DNA from 4 places in the Bradyrhizobium sp. NC92 genome. Region 1 is predicted to be linked to each of the others. Evidence: predicted binding sites of a transcription regulator. Region 1 holds the regulator's gene; each other region holds the start of a gene.
The links. Region 1 encodes LexA, which represses DNA repair genes until DNA is damaged. Its sites were predicted from a motif close to TGTTCNNNNTGTGTTCNG; they were not measured.
Positions count from the first base shown of each region.

Region 2: a site for LexA is predicted at 2,412-2,429, ahead of N2602_RS04420 (ATP-dependent Clp protease adaptor ClpS). Genes of this name have one in related genera too.
Region 3: a site for LexA is predicted at 2,798-2,815, ahead of N2602_RS13015 (putative DNA modification/repair radical SAM protein). Genes of this name have one in related genera too.
Region 4: a site for LexA is predicted at 1,817-1,834, ahead of uvrA (excinuclease ABC subunit UvrA). Genes of this name have one in related genera too.

Region 1 covers NZ_CP104171.1:4,505,970-4,510,093, reverse strand. Annotated here, with positions in the region: gene N2602_RS21115 (ComEC/Rec2 family competence protein) at 1-1,124, shown strand, start outside; gene N2602_RS21110 (hypothetical protein) at 1,249-1,683, opposite strand; gene lexA (transcriptional repressor LexA) at 2,059-2,760, opposite strand; gene glp (gephyrin-like molybdotransferase Glp) at 2,937-4,124, opposite strand, start outside.
Region 2 covers NZ_CP104171.1:945,904-950,027, forward strand. Annotated here, with positions in the region: gene N2602_RS04410 (GntP family permease) at 1-462, shown strand, start outside; gene N2602_RS04420 (ATP-dependent Clp protease adaptor ClpS) at 659-2,380, opposite strand; gene N2602_RS04425 (DHA2 family efflux MFS transporter permease subunit) at 2,490-4,115, opposite strand; gene N2602_RS04430 (HlyD family secretion protein) at 4,057-4,124, opposite strand, start outside.
Region 3 covers NZ_CP104171.1:2,791,635-2,795,758, forward strand. Annotated here, with positions in the region: gene N2602_RS13010 (UdgX family uracil-DNA binding protein) at 40-1,482, opposite strand; gene N2602_RS13015 (putative DNA modification/repair radical SAM protein) at 1,482-2,717, opposite strand; gene N2602_RS13020 (ImuA family protein) at 2,880-3,668, shown strand; gene N2602_RS13025 (DNA polymerase Y family protein) at 3,565-4,124, shown strand, end outside.
Region 4 covers NZ_CP104171.1:4,398,246-4,402,369, forward strand. Annotated here, with positions in the region: gene N2602_RS20575 (outer membrane protein) at 1-677, shown strand, start outside; gene N2602_RS20580 (outer membrane protein) at 903-1,655, shown strand; gene uvrA (excinuclease ABC subunit UvrA) at 1,930-4,124, shown strand, end outside.

The sequences.
Region 1 (4,124 bases):
CGGTGGCGGCGCTGATCGTGCTCGCGGTCGCGCCGGAGGCGCTGGTGCATCCGAGCTTCCAGATGTCGTTTGCGGCAACGCTCGGGCTGGTCGCGCTGGTGCAGATCGGCATGCCGAAGCTGCTCGCCTCACCCGATCATTCCGCGACGGCGCGGATCGCGCTGTGGGGCGGCCGCGAGATCGCGATGCTGTTCCTGGCCTCGCTGATCGCGGGGCTCGCGACCACGCCATATGCCGCCTTCCACTTCCATCGCGTGACGCCATACGGCGTCATCGCCAATCTCGGCGCCATGCCGGTGGTGTCGGCGCTGGTGATGCCGGCCGGGCTGCTCGGACTGCTCGCAGCGCCTTTCGGGCTCGACGGCGTGTTCTGGTGGTTGATGGGAATCGGCATCGAGTGGATGGTCCTGGTCGCGCGCTGGGTGGCGGCCCTGCCGGGCGCCGTCGGCCGCATTCCGGCGTTCGGGATCGCGCCGCTGATCGCGGCGAGCCTCGGGCTCATCGTGATGGGCCTGTTGCGCACGCCCTTGCGCTGGTCCGGCGCCCTGGTGCTGCTGGCGGCGATCCTCTGGGGGCTGTCGGTGCGCCAGCCTGATGTCCTGATTGCCGGGGATGGTGCGAGCGTCGCGGTCCGGGGCGCGGATGGGCGCTTGCAAGTGATCCGCGCCAGCAAGGACAGCTTCCTGCTGAAGGAGTGGCTGGCCGCCGATGCCGATCCGCGTGATGCCGGCAACGCCTCGTTGGCGAGCAGCGCGTCATGTGACGAGTCCGGTTGCGTGGCGCCGCTCGCGGACGGACGGCTGATCGCGTTGGCGACGCGCATCGACGCGCTGGCCGATGATTGCAGCCGCGCCGCGCTGGTGGTGACGGCGCGGCCCGCGCCGCCCGACTGCGCGGCGATGGTCGTCGATCGGGCGCGTCTTGCCAGTCAGGGCGCGCTGGCTCTGACGCGAAGCGGAGAGGGTTTTTCGGTGCAGGCGGTGAGGGCGAGAGGGGCAAGCCGTCCTTGGCTGCCGGCCGGCGCCGGCGAGGGGGATTTCGACGGCAGCCTCGTGCCGAAGACGGCCGTGCCTCGCAACCGGGACGCAACGCCATCGGAGGCCGACTTGCAGGCCGACGATTGAAGATCGATGCGGGGAAAATCGGTCCGACGGGATCCCGCAGGACGCAAACCATACCATCTCGCCGGCCGCGGCCGGCGATGGCATTTGAATTTGGCCCTCGACTTTTCGGTCGGGGCCGACGGCGTCAGCCGATCGGCAGGCGCGTGATCGTGGGCCGCGTGTCGGCGACGATCTGCGGCTTGTGCTCGCGCTCGATGGCTTGCTGCGTCACCGGCAATTGCAGCACGGTCGCGCGCTGGCCTTCGACGAGCTGCGTCACCAGCACGTACTTGCCGTCCGGAAATTCGATCGCGTCATGATGGCGATCGGGAATGTGCGGGTCGATCTTGCCGAACTTGCCGACGCGGGAGTTGACGGTTCGCGTCCAGATCCAGCGGTTGTCATAGCGGACGTTATCGGCGAAAGCGAGCTCCGTTCCCGGCAGCAGACAGACCGCGACGGAGAGATCGGCTTCGGAGGCGAAGCCGCGCGTCGAGGTGCCGCGGAAGGTTGTCGTGACGATCGTCTCGCCAACTTCGGCGGGGCGCGTCGCGACGGCATGCAGGCTATAGTCACACATCGGGTGCTCCTCATACTGGGATAGCGACCCGCGTCTCTTTCGAGGCGCAGGCCTCTATCAGAGTGGAAGCCTCCAACGCTCTGCTCGGTTATGGGCAAATCTGCGGCTCGCATCCGCAGCACGCGATCACATTATCTTTCCCGGATTCGATAGGAACAAACCTCGCGTCCTTGCATTTGGCCCGCACTATCGGCGCTGTCGGCACAACTCTACCGGCGGAGCGAAATGGCCGCGTGTCCGCATGGGCGAGTGTCGCGCGGGAAGAGGCGCCGAACAGTCAGCGCAGAACCAGAAAGACCATCCAGCCGGAGCGGACAAGTATCCGCTCCAATCTTGGATCGACGATCGAAGCGCGCGTAGCGCTTACTTCCGGTATCAGTACTTCCGGTAAAGCCCGATCAGCTTGCCCTGGATCTTCACGCGGTTCGGCGGAAGAATGCGGACCTCGTAGGCGGCATTGGCGGGCTCGAGCGCGATCGAGGCGCCGCGGCGGCGGAAGCGCTTGAGCGTGGCCTCCTCGTCATCGATCAGCGCCACCACGATGTCGCCGGTATTGGCGGTCTCGTTGCGCTGGATCAGCGCCATGTCGCCGTCGAGGATGCCGGCCTCGACCATCGAATCGCCGCGCACCTCGAGCGCGTAGTGCTCGCCGGAGCCGAGCATGTCCGGCGGGACGCTGATGGTGTGGCTGCGGGTCTGCAGCGCCTCGATCGGCGTGCCGGCCGCGATGCGGCCCATCACGGGCACCGCGACGGGGCGCTCGCCCTCATCCGCGGGCGGGCTGGAGCTCGCGCGCACCTTGCCGAGATTGCCCTCGATGACGCTCGGGGTGAAGCCGCGGCGATTGCCGGCTGCGGCCTGGAGCTCGGGCAGCTTGATCACCTCGATGGCACGGGCGCGGTTGGGCAGGCGGCGAATGAAGCCGCGCTCCTCGAGCGCAGTGATCAGGCGATGAATGCCTGACTTCGAGCGCAGGTCGAGCGCATCCTTCATCTCGTCGAAGGACGGCGGCACGCCGCTTTCCTTCAGACGTTCGCTGATGAACCGCAGAAGCTCGTATTGTTTGCGCGTCAACATCTCGACCAAAGTCCCCCGGTTGATGTCGTTCGATTCCGAGACGATGAAGTCGGCAATAAGCCGCTACATCCTCGAAACAAATCATGAACGGACACTATATGTTCGATATGTGTTCCGCAACTGCTTAATTTATAGTGAACGCGGCCAAACTCGCGGAATGCGTGTGGCTCGGCAGCTCAGACGGGCAGCCGCAGCACCTCGCAAGGCGTGCCGGCCTCGGCCTTCGGCGCGAACGGTGCGCGCACGAGAAGTACCTGTGCCGCAGCGAGATTCGCAAGCAGGGAGGAGTCCTGGTGGCTGACGGGAAGGGCGACGCGCGTGCCGTCGTCGCGCACCTCCAGCCGCGCACGCAGATAATCCTCGCGCTGATCGTTGGCGCCGAGGTCGCGGCCCAGCACGGCGCGCTCGCGCTGATGATGAATCACTGAACCGCCCGACAGGGCCCGAATCAAGGGCACCATGAACAGGAAGGCGCACACGTATGACGACACGGGATTGCCGGGCAGGCCGATCACGCGCATCGCGCCGAGGCGACCATGCATCATCGGCTTGCCGGGCCGGATCGCGATCTTCCAGAACGCCATCGCGATGCCTTCGCCCTTGAGCGCCTGCTGGACCAGATCGTGGTCGCCGACCGACGCACCGCCGGTCGTGACCAGGATGTCGGCACCGCTCTCGCGCGCGCGGCGTATGCCGGCGGACGTGGACTCCAGCGTATCGGCGGCAATTCCGAGGTCGATGGTCTCGGCGCCCTCGCTGCGGGCAAGGGCGTGCAGGGCATAGCCATTGGAATAGACGATCTGACCGGGACCAGGCGCGGTGCCCGGCATGACCAGCTCGTCGCCGGTGGCGAGAATCGCGACTCTCGGGCGGCGGATAACGCCGAGATGAGGATGATTCATTCCGGCGGCGAGGGCGAGATCGCGCTCGGTGAGACGGATTCCCTTGCGCAGCAGCACGTCGCCTTCGCGGAAGTCCACCCCCGCAGGGCGGATGTGCCGGCCGCAAATTGCGGCTTCCTTGATCGTGACATGCGTGCCGTCGGCAATTGTGTCCTCCTGGATCACGACGGCATCGGCGCCGTCGGGAACGACGCCGCCGGTGAAGATCCGCACGGCTTCGCCGGGGCCGACCCTTCCCGCGAACGGCCGACCCGCCGCGACCTCACCGACGACGGTCAGCCTGGACTCGATGGCCGCGTCGGACGCGCGCACGGCATAGCCGTCCATCGCCGACATCGCCTCCGGCGGCTGCGTGCGCCGCGCCGCGACATCGCGTGCGAGCACACGATGGTGGGCCTCGTCGAGGCAAACCATCTCTTCAGCCAGCGGCTCGGCGCCGGCTAGCACCGCGGCGAGTGCGTC
Region 2 (4,124 bases), 3.6 Mb from region 1:
GCCGGGGCCAATGCGTCGGTCCTGCCCGCGTTCAGCGTCGCCAGCCTCGTCGGGTTCGGCGCCGTCGTCGCCTCGCTGCCGGCATTCACGATCGTGCGCGACTGGGTGCTGGCGATCGAGGGCGGACCGCTGGTCTCGCTCGCCGTCGCGACCAACATCCTGGCCGCGCTGACCGGGTCGGCGTCGGGCGGCCTCACCATCGCCCTCGACGCTCTCGGCCCGACCTATGTCGAACTTGCCGCGCGCAACGGCATCGACCTTGCGTTGATGCATCGCGTGGCGGTGATCGGCGCGGGAACGCTGGACATCCTGCCGCACAATGGTGCTGTGGTCAGCCTGCTCGCGATCTGCGGCCTGACTCACCGCGACAGCTATTTCGACATCGTCATGGTGGGCATCGTGACCTCGCTCCTGGCGCTGGTGGCCGTGATTGCCCTGGGCAGTGCGCTGGGGTCGTTCTGACGGAAAGCCGGCGTCAGCGATTGACGGACGGGCGAAGGTTGCACGCGTTCCCTGTCGTCCGCGCGCTGCCACTGTGCCGCTGGCCGGCCTGGCCGCACTACAAGTCGGGACCGGTGACGGAGGCGTCGAGCTATTTCTGCGCGCAGTGACCCTTCACCTCTCCCCGCGAAGACGCGGAGAGGGAGACATGCTCCGCTCATCCCGCCGCCATCGCCTGCGCGCCGCCGAGCAGTCGCGCATTGAGCCGGCCGCCGGAGAACAGCATGTCATCGAGGGCTTCGTCGATATCGGCGGAAATGACGGAATTGCCGCCATCGCGCGCGAGGCTCGCTTGTGCCAGGCGCCGCATCAATTCCTTGATGAATGCGCAACTCGTGCCTTCGCTGCGCCTGGCGGCTTCGGCGACGACGGCGTCGTCGAGTGGCAGTCCCTTGCCGTAGAGCCGGACCAGTTTGTTGCGGCCGGTCTCGTCGGGAAGCGGCACTTCGATGGCCTGATCTATGCGACCGGGGCGGCCCGCTAGGGCGCCTTCGAGTTGCTGAGGCCGATTTGTTGTCAGCACGAACAGGATGTCAGCGTCCTGCTTCAAGCCATCCATCTCGTTAAGTAATCGGTTGAGCAGCGGTTCTTCGCAGCCGCTCATGTTCTCGCGCTGCCGCGCGATGAGATCGACGTCTTCGATCACAACCATGGCCGGTTGCAGGAGGCGAGCGAGATTCATATAGGCGCCGAGCAGGCCGATTTGCTCCGCAGTGATGATCAGCGTCGTATGACCGGGCAGATGGGCCGCGAGATAGCGGATGGTGTGAGTCTTGCCCGTGCCGGGTGGGCCGTAGAGTAAGATACCCTTCCGGGTCGACTGTCCGAGGCGGCGCAGCACGTCCCGCGTGCCCACGAAGTTCAGGACGTTACGATCAAGTAGCCGTAACGTCTGTCCAGGCAGGATCACCTCGTCACGACTGACGGAAGGAAGCCGGTGCACTGTGATCCCGCGCGAGCGCCCACGGTAGTCGGAATCGGCATCGAGAGAGAGAATCTTGCCACGGTAGGTGCGCGCGGCCTGAACGGCGTCCTCCAGCGCGCTGAAGCACTGCTGGACAAGCGCTGAGCCTGCGGCCCCGGCCGGCGCCATGATTTCGATCCGCACGCCGACCTCGCGGCTGTATTCACGATGAATGGCCAGAAGCACCGCGTAGCGGAGACCAGCGGTTGCGCAAAGCCAAAGACCATTGTCGAGGCACTTGGCTGGTGTCGGTTCGCCGATATCGACGTCGTTGTACTGAAGCGGTGCGATCGTCGCCGCGAAACCGTCGTTCTGCATCAATCTCGACATGGATAGCGTCTCGTAGCGGCGGTCCTCGGCGATACCGAATAGCCGGACCGGAGACGCAAATAATCGGTCGATGGCGGCCTGGACGTCTGCCCGCATGTGGCCAGGAAATTGGCGTACCGTGGTCACCAGCTGACTCCGCGGCACATCGGCGAAGTGCCAATTCAAGACACCGAACGTGTAATTGAACTCCTCCGAGGGGAGGTCCCGCGATGCGCTTGCTGCTGCGAGTACGCAATCGGCGCACAGCCACACTGTGCGGTCCACCAATTGTGCTTCCGACTGCGCGATCGGTCGGCCGCAAAGCTCGCAGCAGGGCTTCGCCGTTTCGCTTGTGATCAGGAGTGGGTGGCCGGCGGCAGCGACACGACGCCTTGCAGATTCCAGCAGGGCTCCTGCGACCGGTGGTGGGTAGGGACCGCAGGCTGCCGCGCCATGCCTCTCCATGTCGGCAATCACGGAGACGGCTTCACTTTCCGACTTGCCGAAGACGCGACGCAACAGGTCAACGATGAATTCACGCGGAGTATCTTCGTCAGCATGCAGCACGAGCTGAGCCGGCACGGCCTCGACCTGAGTATCGCTCATGAAGTGTCCCCTTGAGCAACCTATAATTGATATGAACAAATAGGGAACATAAAAGGACGCGGCCGTCAAGCGTGACGGCCGCGTCGATTTGGTCGTTCGTTTTCGAGCTCTAATGCGCGCCACCTCCGCCACCCGGCGCCTTCACCCTTCGCGTCAGCAGCACCGCGATCGCGGCGAGGACCAGCACCACGCCGATCACGGCAAAGGTGTCGGAATAGCCCATCACCAGCGCCTGGCGCTTCACGGTCTTGCCGAGCGCGATGATGGCCTGCTCGCGTGCGGCGTTGGGATCGGGGACGCCGTGGGCCATGAAATAGTCCGTCATCTGCGCGATGCGGGCGCGGACCTCCTCGCGGCCGAGCGTGACCGAATGGCCGATGATGTTGGAGTGGAACTGCTCGCGTTTGGTGACGATAGTGGCGAGCACCGCGGTGCCGATGGCGCCGCCGAGGTTGCGCATCATGTTCGAGATGCCGGAGGCGGCCGCCGCATCCTGCGCCGCGACGCTGCCGAGGCTGAGTGCCGAGAGCGGCGCGAGCGTCAGCGCCTGGCCGACCGCACGCACGATGTTGGGCATCAGGAACTGATCGCCGGAATAATCGAGCGACATCTGGATGTTCATGAAGGAGCTCGCGGCGAACAGCAGCAGGCCCACGGTCGCGACATAGCGGCCGTCGAAACGCTGCATCAGCTTCGGCACCAGCGGAATCAGCAGAAGCTGCGGCAGCCCGGTCCAGGCCAGCACGTTGCCGATCTGCTCGGCATTGTAGCCCTGCACTTGGCCGAGATAGGCGGGCAGGAGATAGACCGAGCCGAACAGTGCGAAGCCGAGGAACACCGCCGCGATGGTGCCGATGCCGAAATTCCACTGCGTCAACAGGCGCAGGCGCAGCAGCGGCTTCTCCACCATCAGCTCGTTGGCGATGAACAGCGACAGGCTGATCACGGCGATGACCGCGAGCCGCACGATGAAGGGAGAGCCGAACCAGTCGTCCTTGTTGCCTTCTTCCAGCACGGCTTGCAGCGAAGCGAGGCCGATCGCCATGGTCGCGATGCCGAACCAGTCGCCTTCGCGCAGCAAAGCGAGGTTCAGCGGTTGGCGCTCCAGCGTGAAGAACAGCGTGGTCACCATCACCGCCGTGGGCAGCACGTTGACGAAGAAAATGGTCTGCCAGCCGTAATTCTCGGTGAGATAGCCGCCGATGGTCGGCCCGATCGCCGGTGCGAAGGTCACGGCGAGCGAGAACATGGCAAGGCCGATCGGCTGCTGGCCCTTCGGCAGCTTGGTGAAGACCAGCGTGAACGCCATCGGGATCAGCACGCCGCCGAAGAAACCCTGCAGGCCGCGCATCGCGATCATCGACGGCAGATCATGGGTGAAGGCGCAGGCGACCGAGAAGGCCGCGAACAGGCTCGCGAAGCTCAGGATGATGTTGCGGAACGAGAATACCCGAGACAGATAGTCGGTCAGCGGGATGACGATGATCTCGCCGATCAGATAGGACGTCGAGATCCAGGATCCGTTGTCGGCGCCGGTGCCGATGCCGCCCTCGATGTTGAGCAGCGAGGCGTTGGTGATCTGGATGTTCAGGATCGCCATGAAGGCGCCGATCATCGCCGCGAACACGGCGATCCAGATCGTGGCGCTGGCCCGATTGGGGTCGGCGGCGACGCGCTCAGGCGTCGCGGCCGGAATTGCTTGTGCTGGCGTCGATATTGAGAGGCTGTTTGACATGGCACGACC
Region 3 (4,124 bases), 1.7 Mb from region 1:
AGCCGTTTTCCTGCAAGTATGCCGTTGTCCTGCCAGTGCTTAGGCGGCGCGTGCGGCCTTTTTCTGCAAGCCGGCGGCGATCTTCAGATCCTCGACAAAGCGTCGATACTCCAGCACCTTGGCTTCGGGATCGGGCAGCCGCAGCAGATAGGACGGATGCACCGTCACGAGCGCCTTGCGCCCGTCGGGAAGATCGATCAACCGGCCGCGGTTCTTGCCGATGGGAGTGATCTTGCCGAACACGCTCTGCGCGGCAGTTGCGCCCATCGCCACGATAAGATCGGGCTGGATTGCCGAAACTTCCCGCTCATACCATTGCCGGCACGCCCGGATCTCCGGGGTGTTCGGCTTCTGGTGCAGGCGGATCTTTCCGCGCGGCACGAATTTGAAGTGCTTCACCGCGTTGGTGACATAGACCTTCTTGCGGTCGACGCCGGCCTCCTCCAGCGCGCGGTCGAGCATCTGCCCGGCCGGGCCGACGAAGGGGTGACCGGCGAGGTCTTCCTTGTCGCCGGGCTGCTCGCCGACCAGCATGATGTTGGCATTCTTCGGGCCTTCGCCGAACACGGTCTGCGTCGCGTCCTTGTACAGATGGCAGGCGCGGCAATGCGCGGCCTCCTCGCGGAGCGTTTCGAGATCGTCGGCAGCTGGCTTGCGTTTCATCGGAGCCTCCGGCCGCTTCTGAGGCTTATGCGGATCGGTTGCGGCATTGGCGATCATGGCACCGGTCATGCGTTCGGCGTCCTCGATCAAGGGCTTAATGATCGAAGCCTCGGGCAGGTTCCTCCAATATTTCTTCGGCATCTCGGCCTGCATCGCCTTCACCTTGAGCCGGGCCGGATTGAAGATGCTGGCGTAGTAATGCCGCCAGGTTTCCTCGAGACGGTCTTCGCCCGGCGCCTCGCTCTTGCTGACGCCCGGCGTGAACGAGAGCGCATGGCCGTCCCAATGCGCGCAGAGGTCCGGGGTCAGGATCGACCAGGGCATGTCGGCAAAGCGCTTGGCGAAGAACGGCGCGGCGAGCTCGACGATATGATGCTCCGGCTCGAACCAGGCGACGTAATGCGCCTGGCGTTCCCGGCCGATCTCGCGGAAGCGGACGAAGGCATGCATCTTGTGCTCGTCGCGATAGACCGCTTTCGCCATGGAAGTGACGCGCGCGACATCAGGATCGGTCGCGACCTCGATGAGATCGTGGTTGTCCTTCAGCCGGAACAGCAAGCGATAGAGGATCGCAAAGCGCTCGCCGTCGCGGTGCAGGATCGCCGCCTTGGCGAGCTCGACGAATTTGCCTGATACGTTGAAGGTACCGTCGTTCACCTCGAGGATCGGAGACGGCGCGGGGGACGCGAACAACTCGGCTTCGCCGCCTTGCACGGTCCAGGTGACGTCGCTGGGCGGCACGTGGTGAAGCACGAGGCTGCGCGCGGCATTGCGCCAGCCGTCGAAATCGGTTTCGGTGTCGAGGGTGATGTACTGCATCAGAAGCCAAATCCCAGTTGCGTTGCCTTCGGCTTGAACCGTTCGATCAGCCCGGCGGAATCGAGACGATGCGATGAGGGGCGGTGATCGCTGAGGACGATGAACGGCAGCGCCTTGTTGCGTGGCACATGCAGCCGCGCGAGATCGGCGAGGCGGATCGTGGTGGTGCGCCTTGTTGCGATGATGCGGTCGACCGTCCTGGTGCCGAAGCCCGGAACGCGCAGCAGTTCCTCACGGCTGGCGCGGTTGACGTCGAGCGGGAAGCGGTCGCGGTGGCGCAGCGCCCAGGCGAGCTTGGGATCGATGTCGAGCGGCAGCATCGCGCTGTCGTCGACGATCTCGCCGACGTCGAAGCCGTAGAACCGCATCAGCCAGTCGGCCTGGTAGAGCCGGTGCTCGCGCAGCAGCGGCGGCGCGCGCAGGGGCAGTGCGCGGCTGGCATCGGGGATCGGGCTGAAGGCGGAGTAATAGACGCGCCGCAGCCGGTAGGCGCCGTAAAGGTTGGCGCTGGTGTGGAGAATGGTGTGATCGGAGGCGCTATCTGCGCCGACGATCATCTGCGTACTTTGGCCTGCGGGCGCGAAGCGCTGCGGCTTGGCCTTTGTTTTCGTTGTGCGGTTCTCCTCGGCCTCGTCCAGCTTCAGCCGCAGCCGGCCCATGGTGCGGCGGATCGCGCGCACGTCCTTCTCCGGCGCGAATTGCTGCAGGCTCGTCTCCTCAGGCATCTCGATGTTGATCGAAAGGCGGTCGGCATATTTGCCCGCCTCCGCGATCAGCGCGTCGTCGGCCTCGGGAATGGTCTTGAGATGGATGTAGCCGCGGAAGTGATGCTCCTCGCGCAGTTTGCGCGCGACGCTCACCACTTGCTCCATCGTGTAGTCGGGGCTGCGGATGATGCCGGAGGAGAGAAACAGGCCCTCGATGTAGTTGCGCCGGTAGAAGTCGAGCGTGAGCTTGACCAATTCGTCGATGGTGAAGCGGGCGCGTGCTACGTTCGAGGACGCGCGGTTGACGCAATAGAGGCAATCGTAATTGCAGGCGTTGGTCAGCAGCACCTTGAGCAGGGAGATGCAGCGTCCGTCCGGCGCGTAGGAATGGCAGATGCCCATGCCTGGCGCGGTCGAGCCCATGCCCTTGCCGTCGCTGGAATCCCGCTTCTCGGTGCCGCTGGAGGCGCAGGATGCGTCGTATTTGGCGGCATCCGCCAGAATCTCCAGTTTGCGTTGCACGTCCATTTGGAAATCCCTTTGATTCAACTCATGAATCCGACAGCGCGCCAATTCGATTGACTCTTCGAGCACCGTTAGCTTTATATTAGAACATATCATGAACAAATGAGCCAGCCGTTGGTTCTTCTTTTGAAGACCACGGCACCAATTCCTGAAGGAGCGGCGAGCATGAGCGGCGCACGCATCAGCGCGCTTGCGACCTTGCGCAGCCAGATCGAGCGCATCGAGACGGCGGAGGTCGTGCATCAACACGATCGCGTCGCGCTCGGCCACAGCGAGGCCGACAGCGCGCTGAAGGGCGGGCTCGCGCGCGCGGCAATCCACGAGGTGTTTTGCGAGGGGCGCCAGGGCGCGGCCGCGACGGGCTTTGTCATGGGGCTTGCGGGACGCGTGAGCGCGCGTCGGCCGCTGCTGTGGGTGCGACAGGATTTTTCGGAGCTCGAAGCCGGTGCGCTGTCGATGAGCGGGCTTGCCGAACTCGGCCTCGATCCGCGCCGTGTCGTGATGGTGCGCGCGGCCGATGTCGAGAGCGCGTTGCGCACCTCGGCGGATGCGCTCGCCTGCGATGCGCTCGGCGCCGTCATGCTCGAGCTCTGGGGCGAGACCAGACAGTTCGATCTCGTGGCAAGCCGCAAGTTGACGCTGGCCGCGCAAGGCTCGGGCGTTACCGGCCTCTTGCTGCGGATGGCGGCGCAGCCGCTGCCTTCGACCGCGGAAACACGATGGATGCTGCGGGCGGCGCATTCGCCGCCGGGCTCGGTGTGGAGTGCCTGGGGCGCGCCGGTGTTCGATGCCGAACTCTTGCGCAATCGTCATGGCCCATGCGGCCGGTGGATCATGGAATGGAATTGTGATGAGTGCCAGTTCAGTGAACCGTCGACGTATCCTCAGCCTGTGGCTGCCGCGCCTGCCCATCGACAGGATCCAGCGGTTCTTCAACAGCGCCGGGTTGGGTAAGACCAATCATGAGCCTGATATCGTCGTCATCAAGGACAACAATGCGCTGGTGATCCATGCGCTGGACGAGGCCGCCGAGCGCCTCGGCCTGTATATCGGCCAGCCGCTCGCCAATGCGCGGGCGATGTGTCCGGACCTGCGTGTGTTCGACGCCGACCCTGTCGCTGATGCCAAGACGCTCAGCGATATCGCCGACTGGTGCGATCGTTTCACGCCGCTGGTGGCGCTCGATGCGCCGCACGGGCTGTTTCTTGACATCACCGGCTGCGCCCATCTGTTCGGCGGTGAGGCCGCGCTGCTCAAGACGCTGGTCCGCGCGCTCGGCCGGCAAGGCTTTGCCGTCAGCGCGGCGATCGCCGGCACCTCGATCTGCGCCCGCACGCTGACGCGGCAGGCATCCGGCACCATCGTTGCCGATGGCGGCGAGGCGGAGGCGATCAGGTCGTTTCCAGTCTC
Region 4 (4,124 bases), 110 kb from region 1:
CTTCGGCCTGTGTATTCGCTCTTGCGGCCCCCGCTTCGGCTGCTGATCTGGCAGCCCGCCCCTACACCAAGGCTCCGGTGGCTGTGGCCTCGGTCTATAACTGGACCGGCTTCTACCTCGGTATCGTCGGCGGCGGCGCTTGGGAGAACGGTTCCGGCGACCCGCGGATGAAGGGTGGCTTCGTCGGCGGCACCGGCGGCTATAACTGGCAGACCGGCAACGTCGTGTTCGGCGTGGAAGCCGACGGCTCGTGGGCTGATGTCAATGCTTCGGTGACCACCCCTGTTCTCTTTGGCGGCGCTATCGTTCCCGTGACCACGAGCTCGCGCATTGATGCGCTCGGCACTGTGCGCGGCCGTATCGGTTGGGCCGTCAACAACGTGCTGTTCTACGCTACGGGCGGCTACGCCTGGATCGACAACAAGATCACCGTCAGCTCGCCCTTCGCAAGCGTCTCGGACAGCAAGTGGCATTCCGGTTGGACGGTCGGCGCTGGCGTCGAGGCATTCTTCGCGCCGCAGTGGTCAGTCAAGGGCGAGTATCTCTATCGCAGCCTGGGCGGCGAGACCTACTTCTCGGGTATCGGCGCTCCGGTGAACACCGGCACGCTCAACCTTCACACCGTGCAGGTCGGCGTGAACTATCACTTCGGTGGCCCGGTCGTCGCGAAGTACTAAGCTTCGTCTCTGACGCACCCGCGTTACGAAAGGCCGGCCTCGCGCCGGCCTTTTTGTATTTGTTGCGGCCGCCCCGTTCGTTCGCGTTTTCGGACGGATGTGGCGGCCGGGTGACACAACTTTTGGCTTCAATGGTGTAAAGCAATGACGTTACTTGAGTCATGAGGTCCGCTGCTCTTCCGCTCTCCGGAAGACCGGAATGAGAAACGGAAGTGGGGAATGGATATGAAGAAGCTTTTGCTGGCTTCGGCCAGTTTGTTCGCACTCAGCGCGTTGGCACCGGCCTCGGCGGCCGATTTGGCGGCCCGCCCCTACGCCAAGGCTCCGGTGGCGCCGATCGCGGTGTACAACTGGAGCGGCTTCTACCTCGGCATCAACGGCGGCGGTGCATCGAGCCGCAATTGCTGGGATCTCAATGCCGTGCTCGGTGTGGCAATCCCGGTCGTGTCCGAAGGCTGTCACAACGCGACCGGCGGTCTCGTCGGCGGCCAGGTCGGTTATCGTTGGCAGTCGGCTAACTGGGTGTTCGGCCTTGAAGCCCAAGGCGACTGGGCCAACCTGAAGGGATCGAACGCGAGCCCGCTCGCCGCTTTCGCACCCGTGGTCAATCAGACCAGAATCGATGCCCTCGGCCTGTTCACCGGCCAGGTCGGCTACGCCTGGAATAACGTGCTCTGGTACGTGAAGGGCGGCGCCGCGGTCACGCACGCCAAGTATGACGGCCTTCTCGGCGGCGTGGTCTTCGATAGCGCGAGCGAGACGCGCTGGGGCGGCGCAGTCGGCACCGGCATCGAATTCGGTTTCGCACCGAACTGGTCCGTTGCGATCGAATACGACCACTTGTTCATGGGCGGCCGCAACGTCAATTTCACGGTGCTTGGCATCAACGACCGGACCGACCGCATCAAGCAGGATGTCGACATGGGCACCGTTCGCCTCAACTACACCTTCGGCGGCCCGGTGGTCGCGAAGTACTGATCTTCCCTGCCGAAGTCACATCGTCACGAAAGGCCGGCCTCGCGCCGGCCTTTTGCTTTGGGCGGGCTGTTCCGAGCGGTTCCGCGCGCTCCTGCTGCCAGATGCCGCCAGCGCGCCAACAATCCGTTGACGATTCGCAAGTCCCACTGGAAATCCGCCGCCGTTCTTCCTACGTTCGCTGCCATACCCATCGGCGCCGATCCCGGTTCCGGGCGAAGCGCGCCTTTTGCATTGGCGCGATCGCGCGTCTTTGGATTCCTCGAGGACCTCTGGGATGGACGAAGTGATCAGGGCGAAGCGCCAACAACAGAACGCGGGCTCCAGCCTGCGCGCAATTACGATCCGCGGCGCGCGCGAGCACAACCTCAAGAATATCGACGTCGAGATTCCCCGCGACAAGCTGGTGGTGTTCACCGGGCTATCCGGCTCCGGCAAATCCTCGCTAGCCTTCGACACCATCTATGCCGAGGGCCAGCGCCGCTACGTCGAATCGCTGTCGGCCTATGCCCGCCAGTTCCTGGAGATGATGCAGAAGCCCGACGTCGACCAGATCGACGGCCTCTCGCCTGCGATCTCCATCGAGCAGAAGACGACGTCGAAGAACCCGCGCTCCACCGTCGGCACCGTCACCGAGATCTACGACTACATGCGCCTGCTTTGGGCCCGCGTCGGCGTGCCCTATTCGCCGGCCACGGGCCTGCCGATCGAGAGCCAGACCGTCTCGCAGATGGTCGACCGCGTGCTGGCGCTGCCCGAGGGCACCCGCCTCTATCTGCTCGCCCCCGTCGTGCGCGGCCGCAAGGGCGAGTACAAGAAGGAGCTCGCCGAGTGGCTCAAGAAGGGCTTTCAGCGCGTCAAGATCGACGGCACCTTCCATGAGCTGGCGGAAGCCCCTAACCTCGACAAGAAGTTCCCGCACGACATCGATGTCGTCGTCGACCGCATCGTGGTGCGCGCCGATATCGGCCAGCGCCTCGCCGAGAGCTTTGAGACCGCGTTGAAGCTCGCCGAAGGCCTCGCCGTCGTCGAGTTCGCCGACGCTCCCGCGGCGGCCGTCCCCGCAGAAGAGAAGAAGAAGACCGCAAAGATCCACGACAAGAGCGGCCCCGAGCGCATTCTGTTCTCGGAAAAGTTCGCCTGCCCGGTCTCCGGCTTCACCATCCCCGAGATCGAGCCGCGCCTGTTCTCCTTCAACAATCCCTACGGCGCCTGCCCCGCCTGCGGCGGCCTCGGCGTCGAGCAGCATGTCGACGAGGACCTCGTCATCCCCGAGAAGGATCTGACGCTGCGCAAGGGCGCGATCGCGCCCTGGGCCAAATCGTCATCGCCCTATTACGTGCAGACGCTGACCGCGCTCGGCAAGCATTACAAATTCACACTCGACACCAAGTGGAAGGACCTGCCGAAGAAGACGCAAAACGCGATCCTCTACGGCTCGGGCGAGGACGAGATCAAGTTCTCCTACGAGGACGGGGTGCGCTCCTACGACACCAAGAAGCCGTTCGAGGGCGTCATCACCAACATCAACCGCCGCTACCGCGAGACCGAAAGCGAGTGGGCGCGCGAGGAGCTGGCGAAATATTTCCACGACGTGCCCTGCGAGGGTTGCAAAGGCTTTCGACTCAAGCCCGAGGCGCTCTGCGTCAAGGTCGGCGGCAAGCATATCGGCGAAATCTCGGAGCTGTCCGTGAAGGGCGCCGGCGCATGGTTCGAGACCGTGCCGGAGGCGCTGAACGCGCAGCAGAACGAGATCGCGGGCCGCATCCTGAAGGAGATCCGCGAGCGCCTCACCTTCCTGCTCGACGTCGGCCTCAATTATCTGACGCTATCCCGCTCCTCCGGTACGCTGTCCGGCGGCGAAAGCCAGCGCATCCGCCTGGCCTCGCAGATCGGCTCGGGGCTCACGGGCGTGCTCTACGTGCTGGACGAGCCCTCGATCGGCCTGCATCAGCGCGATAATGCCCGCCTGCTCGATACGCTGAAGCGGCTGCGCGACCTCGGCAACACCGTGGTCGTGGTCGAGCATGACGAGGACGCCATTCGGCTCGCCGACTACGTGCTCGACATCGGCCCCGGCGCCGGCATGCATGGCGGCAACATCGTCGCCGAAGGCACGCCCGCCGAGATCATGCGCAACCCGAAATCGCTGACCGGCAAGTACCTCACCGGCGAGCTCGAGGTCGAGGTGCCGGAGCGGCGTCCGCCGAACCACCGCCGCACCATCAAGGTGGTGAACGCGCGCGGCAATAACCTCAAGAACGTCACGGCGGAGATTCCGCTCGGCCTGTTCACCTGCGTCACCGGCGTCTCCGGCGGCGGCAAGTCGACGCTGCTGATCGATACGCTCTACCGCGCCATCGCCCGCAAGCTCAACAACGCCAGCGAGGGCGCTGCCCCGCACGACCGCATCGAGGGCCTCGAGCACATCGACAAGATCATCGACATCGACCAGTCGCCGATCGGCCGCAC